Regions from separate parts of the Cupriavidus sp. FW305-3-2-15-C-LB2 genome, predicted to be linked through region 2. Evidence: predicted binding sites of a transcription regulator. Region 2 holds the regulator's gene; the other holds the start of a gene.

Evidence for each region. Region 2 encodes sigma-54, which starts transcription at its own class of promoters, with help from an activator protein. Its sites were predicted from a motif close to TGGCANGNAANCTGCTTT; they were not measured.
Region 1: the regulator sigma-54 is predicted to act here: its motif matches at 1,740-1,757, upstream of AC3WRR_RS15065 (ANTAR domain-containing response regulator).

The regions. Positions count from the first base shown of each region.
Region 1 covers NZ_JBYSZW010000018.1:130-4,337, reverse strand. The annotation lists gene AC3WRR_RS15070 (CmpA/NrtA family ABC transporter substrate-binding protein) at 1-703, opposite strand, end outside; gene AC3WRR_RS15065 (ANTAR domain-containing response regulator) at 1,069-1,716, opposite strand; gene AC3WRR_RS15060 (fumarylacetoacetate hydrolase family protein) at 1,970-2,671, shown strand; gene maiA (maleylacetoacetate isomerase) at 2,676-3,323, shown strand; partial or broken gene ftsY (signal recognition particle-docking protein FtsY) at 3,341-4,208, opposite strand, start outside.
Region 2 covers NZ_JBYSZW010000048.1:36,083-40,290, forward strand. The annotation lists gene lptA (lipopolysaccharide transport periplasmic protein LptA) at 49-699, shown strand; gene lptB (LPS export ABC transporter ATP-binding protein) at 768-1,568, shown strand; gene AC3WRR_RS27600 (RNA polymerase factor sigma-54) at 1,702-3,183, shown strand; gene hpf (ribosome hibernation-promoting factor, HPF/YfiA family) at 3,232-3,582, shown strand; gene ptsN (PTS IIA-like nitrogen regulatory protein PtsN) at 4,039-4,208, shown strand, end outside.

The DNA of each region.
Region 1 (4,208 bases), on a different contig from region 2:
AGAAGCCGTCCATATTGCCCACGCGCATATTGGCCACCATCTGCGGCGGCGGCACCGTGATGGCCTTGGCGTCCTGCATCGGGTTGATGCCGTTGGCCGCCAGCCAGTAGTACAGCCACATTGCGTGCGTGCCGGTGGGGAAGGTCTGGGCGAAGGTGTAGTCGCGCTTCTCCTTCATCATCAGCGCCTTCAGGCTGGCGCCGTCCTTGACGCCTTTCTCGGCGAGCTTGGACGACAGCGTGATGGCCTGGCCGTTGTGGTTCAGGTTCATCAGCACGGCCATGTCCTTCTTCGGGCCGCCGATGCCCAGCTGCACGCCGTAGATCAGTCCGTACAGCACGTGCGCCGCGTCCAGCTCGCCGTTGACCAGCTTGTCGCGCACGCCGGCCCATGAGGCTTCCTTGGTCGGCGTGATCTTGATGCCGTATTTCTTGTCCAGCCCGAGCGTCGCGGCCATCACCACCGAGGCGCAGTCGGTCAGCGGGATAAAGCCGATGCGCACGTCGGTCTTCTCGGGCGCGTCCGAGCCCGCTGCCCACGCACCGGCGCGCACCAGCGGATCGACCAGCGTCATCACGCTGGCGCCGGCGATGGTGGCAAGCGCGCGGCGGCGGCCGCTGCTGGCCGGCACGGCGTCGGCAGCCGCGTCGGGAACGTGGACGGCTGCGTGCAGCGGCTTGGCAATCCTGAGGCGAGAGGGCATTGCATGGCTCCAAGAAAAAAGGCGTCCCCTCCGCGACCGGCTTCGCCAGAAGACCGGTGCGGCGCAGGGACGCCGTTGTCCGTGGCGTGACGCAGCCCGCGTTGGCCGTGTCCGCCGAAATTGTTGGTCGGCCGCCGTTGGCCGATACCTGCATAACGCAAGGCGTGTGCCAGCCTGTGCAGTGCAGCATTCGAGGGCGGATTTGTGACGGATCGGGGGGAAATGATCGGATGTGGTGCGCGCGCGCTGGCCGCCGCCACATTCGGGGGAGCAGGGGAGGGAGGTGACGCAGTGCGGCAGCGCCAGGAGCGTGCATTGCACCAGTCGCGTGCGGCGGCGCACCACGGCTGGCAGGCGGGAGCGGCTCAGCCCATCACGTCGATCACGCGCTGGGCCGCGTCCACCAGCTTCAGGCCGCGCTCCATCGCCATGCTGCGCAGGCGCTTGTAGGCCTCGTCCTCGCTGAGGCCGCGCGCCTGCATCAGCAGTCCCTTGGCGCGCTCGACCACCTTGCGCTCGGCCAGCTTGAGCCGGGTGGCATCGAGCTCGGCGCGCAGCTGCTGATCCAGTTCGAAGCGTGTGTAGGCCACGTCGAGCACGGTCTTGACGCGCTCGGCGCGCAGGCCGTCGACGATATAGGCGGTGATCCCCGCCGTCAGCGCTGCCTTGATGCGCTGGCTGTCGTCGTTGTCGGTGAACAGCACGATCGGGCGCGGCGCATGCTGGGTCGAGACGCAGACATGCTCGATGGTGTCGCGCGCGGCGGATTCAGACGCGATGATCAGCATGTCGGGCTGGGTGGCCGTGATCACATCCGGCAGGCGCAGGTCGGCATCGACGATCTGGATCTCGGTAAAGCCGGCGCTGACCAGCCCGCCGCGGATGGTCTCGACGTTCAGCGGGTCGGCGTCATGCGGGTCGCGCACGAGCAGGATCCGCAACACCCGGCCGCCGGCAGTGGGCGGGGCAGGTGCGGCAGCGGTGGGCGATGGGGGCGGGTGGCGTCGTGTCATGGCTAGGCTCTGTTGCAGTGCGCCATGCAAGATTCGCGCCGGGTAAGTATCCGGCACCTGCGCCAGTTCGGTGCGCTGGCGCTGCGAGGATGCCTGGATTCATTGTATGCGGTCGTACGCAGAGCCAACTCTCGCGGTGTATCCTGTTGCCCTGCTGCGCCGGGCGCGTCTGCTGGCGACGCCGCGCATGGCTGCTTCCTGCAACCCTGCCCACCCGCGCCGCAGCACCGATCAGAACAATCTGGAGAGATGCATGACCGAATTCGTGTTCGCTCCGGCCGCGCCCGTTGGCGTGCCGGTGCGCGGCAGCAATGCTAGTTTCCCGGTACGGCGCGTGTACTGCGTCGGCCGCAACTATGCTGCCCACGCCCGTGAAATGGGCTCGGACCCCGACCGCGAGCCGCCGTTCTTCTTCTGCAAGCCGTCCGACGCGGTCAGCTACGTCGCCGACGGCACCGAAGGCGCCTTCCCGTACCCGCCGGGCACCAGCAACTGCCACTATGAAGTGGAGCTGGTGGTGGCGATCGGCAAGGGCGGCCGCGACATCCCGGTCGACCAGGCAGCCGGCCACGTGTTCGGCTACGCCGTGGGCCTGGACATGACCCGCCGCGACCTGCAGAACGAATCGAAGAAGACCGGCCGCCCCTGGGAGACCGGCAAGGCCTTCGACCAGTCCGCGCCGATCGGCCCGATCGTGCCGGTCTTGGCCATCGGCCATCCGCAGAAGGGCGCAGTGACGCTGGCGGTCAACGGCGTGGAGAAGCAGCGCGGCGACCTGTCCGACCTGATCTGGTCGGTGCCGGAGATGGTGTCGTACCTGTCGAAGCTGTTCGAGCTGCAGCCGGGCGACCTGATCTTCAGCGGCACGCCCGAAGGCGTGGGCCCGGTGGTCAAGGGCGATGTCATGCAGTGCCACGTCGGCGGCGTGGGCGATCTCACCATCAAGGTAGTCTGATCCGATGCTAAAGCTTTACAGCTATTTCCGCAGTTCGGCCTCATTCCGCGTGCGCATTGCGCTGGAACTCAAGGGGCTGGCCTATGACTATGTGCCGGTGCACCTGCTGAAAGAAGGCGGCCAGCAGCTCAAGCCGGAATTCCGCGCCGTGAATCCCGACGGACTGGTGCCGGCGCTCGCCGACGGCGAGCACGTGCTGCAGCAATCGCTGGCCATCGTCGAATACCTGGACGAGGTCCATCCCGAGCCGAAGCTGCTGCCCGGCACGGCGCTGGACCGCGCCTATGTGCGCGGACTGGCCCAGGAGATCGCGTGCGAGATCCACCCGCTGAACAACCTGCGCGTGCTGAAGTACCTGAAGCACACCGTGGGCGTGACCGACGAGGTCAAGGACGCGTGGTACCACCACTGGATCGAGCTGGGCTTTGCGTCGCTGCAGGCCAACCTGGAGCGCGGCGGCAAGGCCGGACGCTTCTGCTTTGGCGATACGCCCACGCTGGCCGATATCTGCCTGGTGCCGCAGGTATTCAACGCGCAGCGCTTCAATATCGACCTGGCCCGCTACCCGGCGATCGCCAGGATCTATGAAACCTGCATGGAGCTGCCTGCTTTCCAGAAGGCGGAGCCGAAGGCGCAGCCTGACGCGGAATAAGCGTTCGCAACCGGGCCTTACCCCAGCAGCGCTTCGGCGAACTCATCCGCCTTGAACGGCTGCAGGTCCTCCACCTTCTCGCCCACGCCAATGAAATAAACCGGCACCGGGCGCTGGCGCGCGATAGCCGCCAGGATGCCGCCCTTGGCGGTGCCGTCGAGCTTGGTCACGATCAGGCCGGTCAGGCCCAGCGCGTCGTCGAAGGCGCGGGTTTGCTGCAGGGCGTTCTGGCCGGTGTTGGCGTCGATCACCAGCAGCACCTCGTGCGGCGCGCTCGGCATGGCCTTGCTGATCACGCGCTTGACCTTCTTGAGCTCTTCCATCAGGTGCAGCTGCGTCGGCAGGCGGCCGGCGGTGTCGGCCATGACGATGTCGATGCCGCGCGCCTTGGCCGCATTGACGGCGTCGAAGATCACCGCCGCCGGGTCGCCGCTTTCCTGCGCCACCACGGTGACGTTGTTGCGTTCGCCCCAGATCGTCAGTTGCTCGCGCGCGGCGGCGCGGAAGGTATCGCCGGCGGCCAGCAGCACCTTCTGGTCATAGCGCTGGAAGTGCTTGCACAGCTTGCCGATGCTGGTGGTCTTGCCGGCGCCGTTGACGCCCGCGATCATCATCACCAGTGGCTGCTCGCGGCCCAGCGCCATAGTTTTTTCCAGCGGGCGCAGCAGCTGCGTCAGCAGCTCGCGCAGCGCCGCCTTGACGCCTTCGGCGGTCTCGATGCGCTCGGCCTTGACGCGCTTGCGCAACTCGCCCAGCAGGTACTCGGTGGCTTCCACGCCGGCATCTGCCATCAGCAGCGCGGTTTCCAGTTCTTCGAACAGGGCCTCGTCGACCTTGACGCCGACGAACAGCGTGCCGATGTTGCGGCTGGTCTTGGACAGCCCG
Region 2 (4,208 bases):
ACCAACCCGCACCAACGTACCCAGACGCCCTCAAGCAACCCTGCCAACATGACTGCTTCCCTGACGACATCGTCCCGTCGACGCACCGCCCCGGCCCTGCTCGCCCTGGCCATGGCCTTCGGCCTGCTGGCCCAGCCCGCCCTGGCCGAGCGCGCGGACCGCGACAAGCCGATGGTGCTGGAGGCGGACAACGCCAGCTATGACGACGTCAAGCAGATCTATACGCTGACCGGCAATGTGGTGCTGACCAAGGGCACCATGATCCTGAAGTCCGACGCCGCCGAACTGCGCACCGATCCCGAGGGCTACCAGTTCGCGGTGGCCACCGCCAAGCCGGGCAAGCAGGCCTACATCCGGCAGAAGCGCGAAGGCGTCGACGAATACATCGACGGCTGGGGCGACCGCATCGAGTACGACGGCAAGCAGGAGTACTCCAAGCTGATCGGCAATGCCCGCATGGCGCGCCTGCAGGGCGCCAAGCAGGTCGACGAGATCCGCGGCGCGGTGCTGACCTACGACAGCCGCAAGGAGTTCTACACGGCTGCCGGCGGCGGTAGCGGCGATGCCGCGGCCGCCAATCCGTCCGGCCGCGTGCGCGCGGTGCTGTCGCCGCGCCAGGACCAGAAGGCCGGCGCCACGGGCAGCGGCGGCTCGCCGCTGGACCTGAAGCCGGCGCCCGCGCCTGCCAACAAACCCTGACGCCTGGCGCCGGCTGCGTGCATCGCATGCGGCCGGCGCCAGAAACGCCTGAACGCCAGACTGTGCCAATGACCGATACCGCAACCATCGCCGACAAGCCTTCCGTCGAAGCCTCCACCGTCCTTGCCGGCGGCAGCACGCTGGTCGTGCGCCACCTGAAGAAACGCTATGGCTCGCGCACGGTGGTCAAGGACGTCTCGCTCGACGTGAAGAGCGGCGAGGTGGTCGGCCTGCTCGGGCCCAACGGCGCGGGCAAGACCACCTCCTTCTACATGATCGTGGGCCTGGTGGCGCTGGACGAAGGCGATATCGTGCTCGACGGCGACCACATCAGCGGCCTGCCGATCCACGAGCGCGCGCGCATGGGGCTGTCGTACCTGCCGCAGGAAGCCTCGGTATTCCGCAAGCTCAACGTCGAAGAGAACATCCGCGCGGTGCTGGAGCTGCAGGTGAGCAACGGCAAGCCGCTGCCCAAGGCCGAGATCGAGCGCCGCCTGGATTCGCTGCTCGACGACCTGCAGATCGCGCACCTGCGCAACAACCCGGCGCTGTCGCTGTCGGGCGGCGAGCGCCGCCGCGTGGAAATCGCGCGCGCGCTGGCGTCGTCGCCGCGCTTCATCCTGCTGGACGAACCCTTCGCCGGCGTGGACCCGATCGCCGTGGGCGAGATCCAGCGCATCGTCAGCTTCCTCAAGGCACGCAATATCGGCGTGCTGATCACCGACCACAACGTGCGCGAGACGCTCGGCATCTGCGACCACGCCTACATCATCAGCGAAGGCACGGTGCTGGCCGCGGGCCAGCCCGAGGAAATCATCGCCAATGACGCAGTGCGGCGCGTCTACCTGGGCGAGAACTTCCGCATGTGATGCAGCGGCCTGCCATGGAGCGGCAGGCTATTCGCGGGCGCACGTGGGCCTGCCACAGCCAGCAGCGATCAGACCGCATAAGCGATAGCAATTTCCGTTCCAACAACGGAAAGATGCGCATAGAATAGGTCGCATGAAACCGTCGCTACAGCTCCGCCTTTCCCAGCATCTGGCCCTGACCCCGCAACTGCAGCAGTCGATCCGGCTGCTGCAGCTTTCCACGCTGGAACTGCAGCAAGAGGTCGAACAGGCACTGACGGAAAACCCTCTGCTCGAACGCGAGAACGACTGGATCGAAAGCCCGCTGCGCGTGGCGGCCGACGGCTCGGTCAACCTGCAGAGCGCACCGGCGCCCGCGCCGGCAGAGCCGCAGGGCAATGGCGAGGCCCGCGCCGACGGCGCGGCTGACGACGACAGCTATGGCGACAGCGGCAACGGCGACGACTATGGCAGCAGCGACTGGAGCCTGGACGACTTTGCCCGCCGCCCCCAGGGCGACGAGGACGAAAAAACGCCGATGCAGCTGCGCGAAGCCGAGCCCACGCTGCGCGAGTACCTGATGGAACAGCTCACGCCGCTGAAGATCTCGGCGCGCGACAAGGGCCTGGCCATCTTCCTGATCGAATCGCTCGACGACGATGGCTACCTGAGCGCATCGCTTGAGGAGATCTGCACGGAGTTGCCGGAAGAACTCGAGTTCGAGATCGAGGAGGTCCACGCCATCCTCACGCTGCTGCAGAGCTTCGACCCGCCCGGCGTGGGCGCGCGCAACGCCGCCGAGTGCCTGGCCCTGCAGTTGCGGCGCCTGACGCACCCGCAGCGCGAACTGGCCCTGAACATCGTGACCAGCCACCTGGAGTTGCTCGCAGTACGCGACTACACGCGGCTGAAGAAGGCGCTGCAGGTGGATGAAGCGGCGCTGAAGTCCGCACACGAACTGATCCGCTCGCTGGCGCCCTACCCCGGCCATGCATACAGCCGCCCGGAGGCGGACTTCGTGGTGCCGGACGTGTTCGTGCGCAAGGGAGGCGGCGGCTGGATCGCGCAGCTCAATCCGGATGTGATGCCGAGGCTGCGCATCAATGACATGTATGCGCAAATCCTGCGTGGCGCAAAGGGTGAGTCCGGCACCGCCGGGCTGCAGCAGAAGCTGCAGGAGGCGCGCTGGCTGATCAAGAACATCCAGCAGAGGTTCGACACAATCCTGCGTGTCTCGCAGGCCATTGTCGAGCGTCAAAAGAACTTTTTCAGCCACGGCGAAATCGCCATGCGCCCCTTGGTTTTGCGGGAGATTGCCGATACACTGGGTTTACACGAGTCAACCATCTCCCGGGTGACGACCAATAAATATATGGCAACGCCGATGGGTACTTTCGAACTGAAGTACTTCTTCGGCAGCCACGTGTCCACCGAAACCGGTGGCGCGGCTTCGTCAACGGCCATCCGCGCCTTGATCAAGCAACTGATAGGAGCCGAAGACCCGAGGAATCCCCTTTCCGACAGTCGCATTGCCGAACTGCTGGGCGAACAAGGCTTCGTTGTCGCACGCCGCACCGTTGCCAAGTATCGCGAAGCCCTGAAGATCCCCGCAGTCAATCTCCGCAAGTCTTTGTAGCCGAGCCCACCGCCTGCCTGGTGAGGCTCTTTCAGAAGGAGAAGCGCTATGAACTTCAAGATCAGTGGACACCACCTGGACATCACGCCCCCTCTGCGTGAGTACGTGGAAACGAAGCTGGAGCGAATCGTCAGGCATTTCGATCAAGTCATTGGCGTTAGTGTGCTGCTCTCTGTCGACAACCATAAAGAAAAGGACCGGCGTCAGTACGCGGAAATCAATCTACATCTCAAGGGCAAGGACATCTTTGTCGAAGCGCATCACGAAGACCTGTATGCAGCGATCGACGCACTCGTCGACAAGCTGGACCGTCAGGTGATCCGCTACAAGGATCGCGTGCAAGGCCACGACCGCGAAGCGGTCAAGTACCAGATGGCCGCAGCGCAAATGCAGCAATGACCGTGCCCGGCAGCCCCGCAGCGGGCTGCTGAATCAGGATTGAACAGGCAAGCCGCGCCAAGAAGCGCGGCTTTTTTGCGCCCTCGCGTTCCCGGTTGCCGCCGGCATGCCGCGCCCGCACTGGCGGCGCGGCCCGGCTGTGGCGCCGGAGCCGATGCTTTTCACCCGAATGAGCAAGGGTGTTCGCAAGCGCTGCGCCAAGGTGTATGCTGCGCCATACAAAGAGAGGGAATCCTGGCCGTGCCCCGCACCGGTGCACCGGCTCCCCGCCGCGGAGGCACCATTGCATCACCATGTATCTTTCTGCACCGGCTTGCCCCGTTGCGCTGCACAATGCGGGAGTAGTCGCTGCTCTATAATGGGCCGGACGCCTCCGGCCAGGCCAACGGCAGGCCGGAGCCAGCCCACTGCCCGGCGGAACGGTCCGCCCGCTAACTGAAATCCTGCGCATCGCCCATGAATCGTTTGGCCAAATTGCTGCCACCCGGCAACATCACCCTCGACGTCAGCGTCACCAGCAAGAAGCGTGTGTTCGAGCAGGCCGGGCTCCTCTTCGAGAACAACCATGGTGTGGCGCGCGCCATCGTGACGGACAACCTGTTCGCGCGCGAGTCGCTTGGATCCAC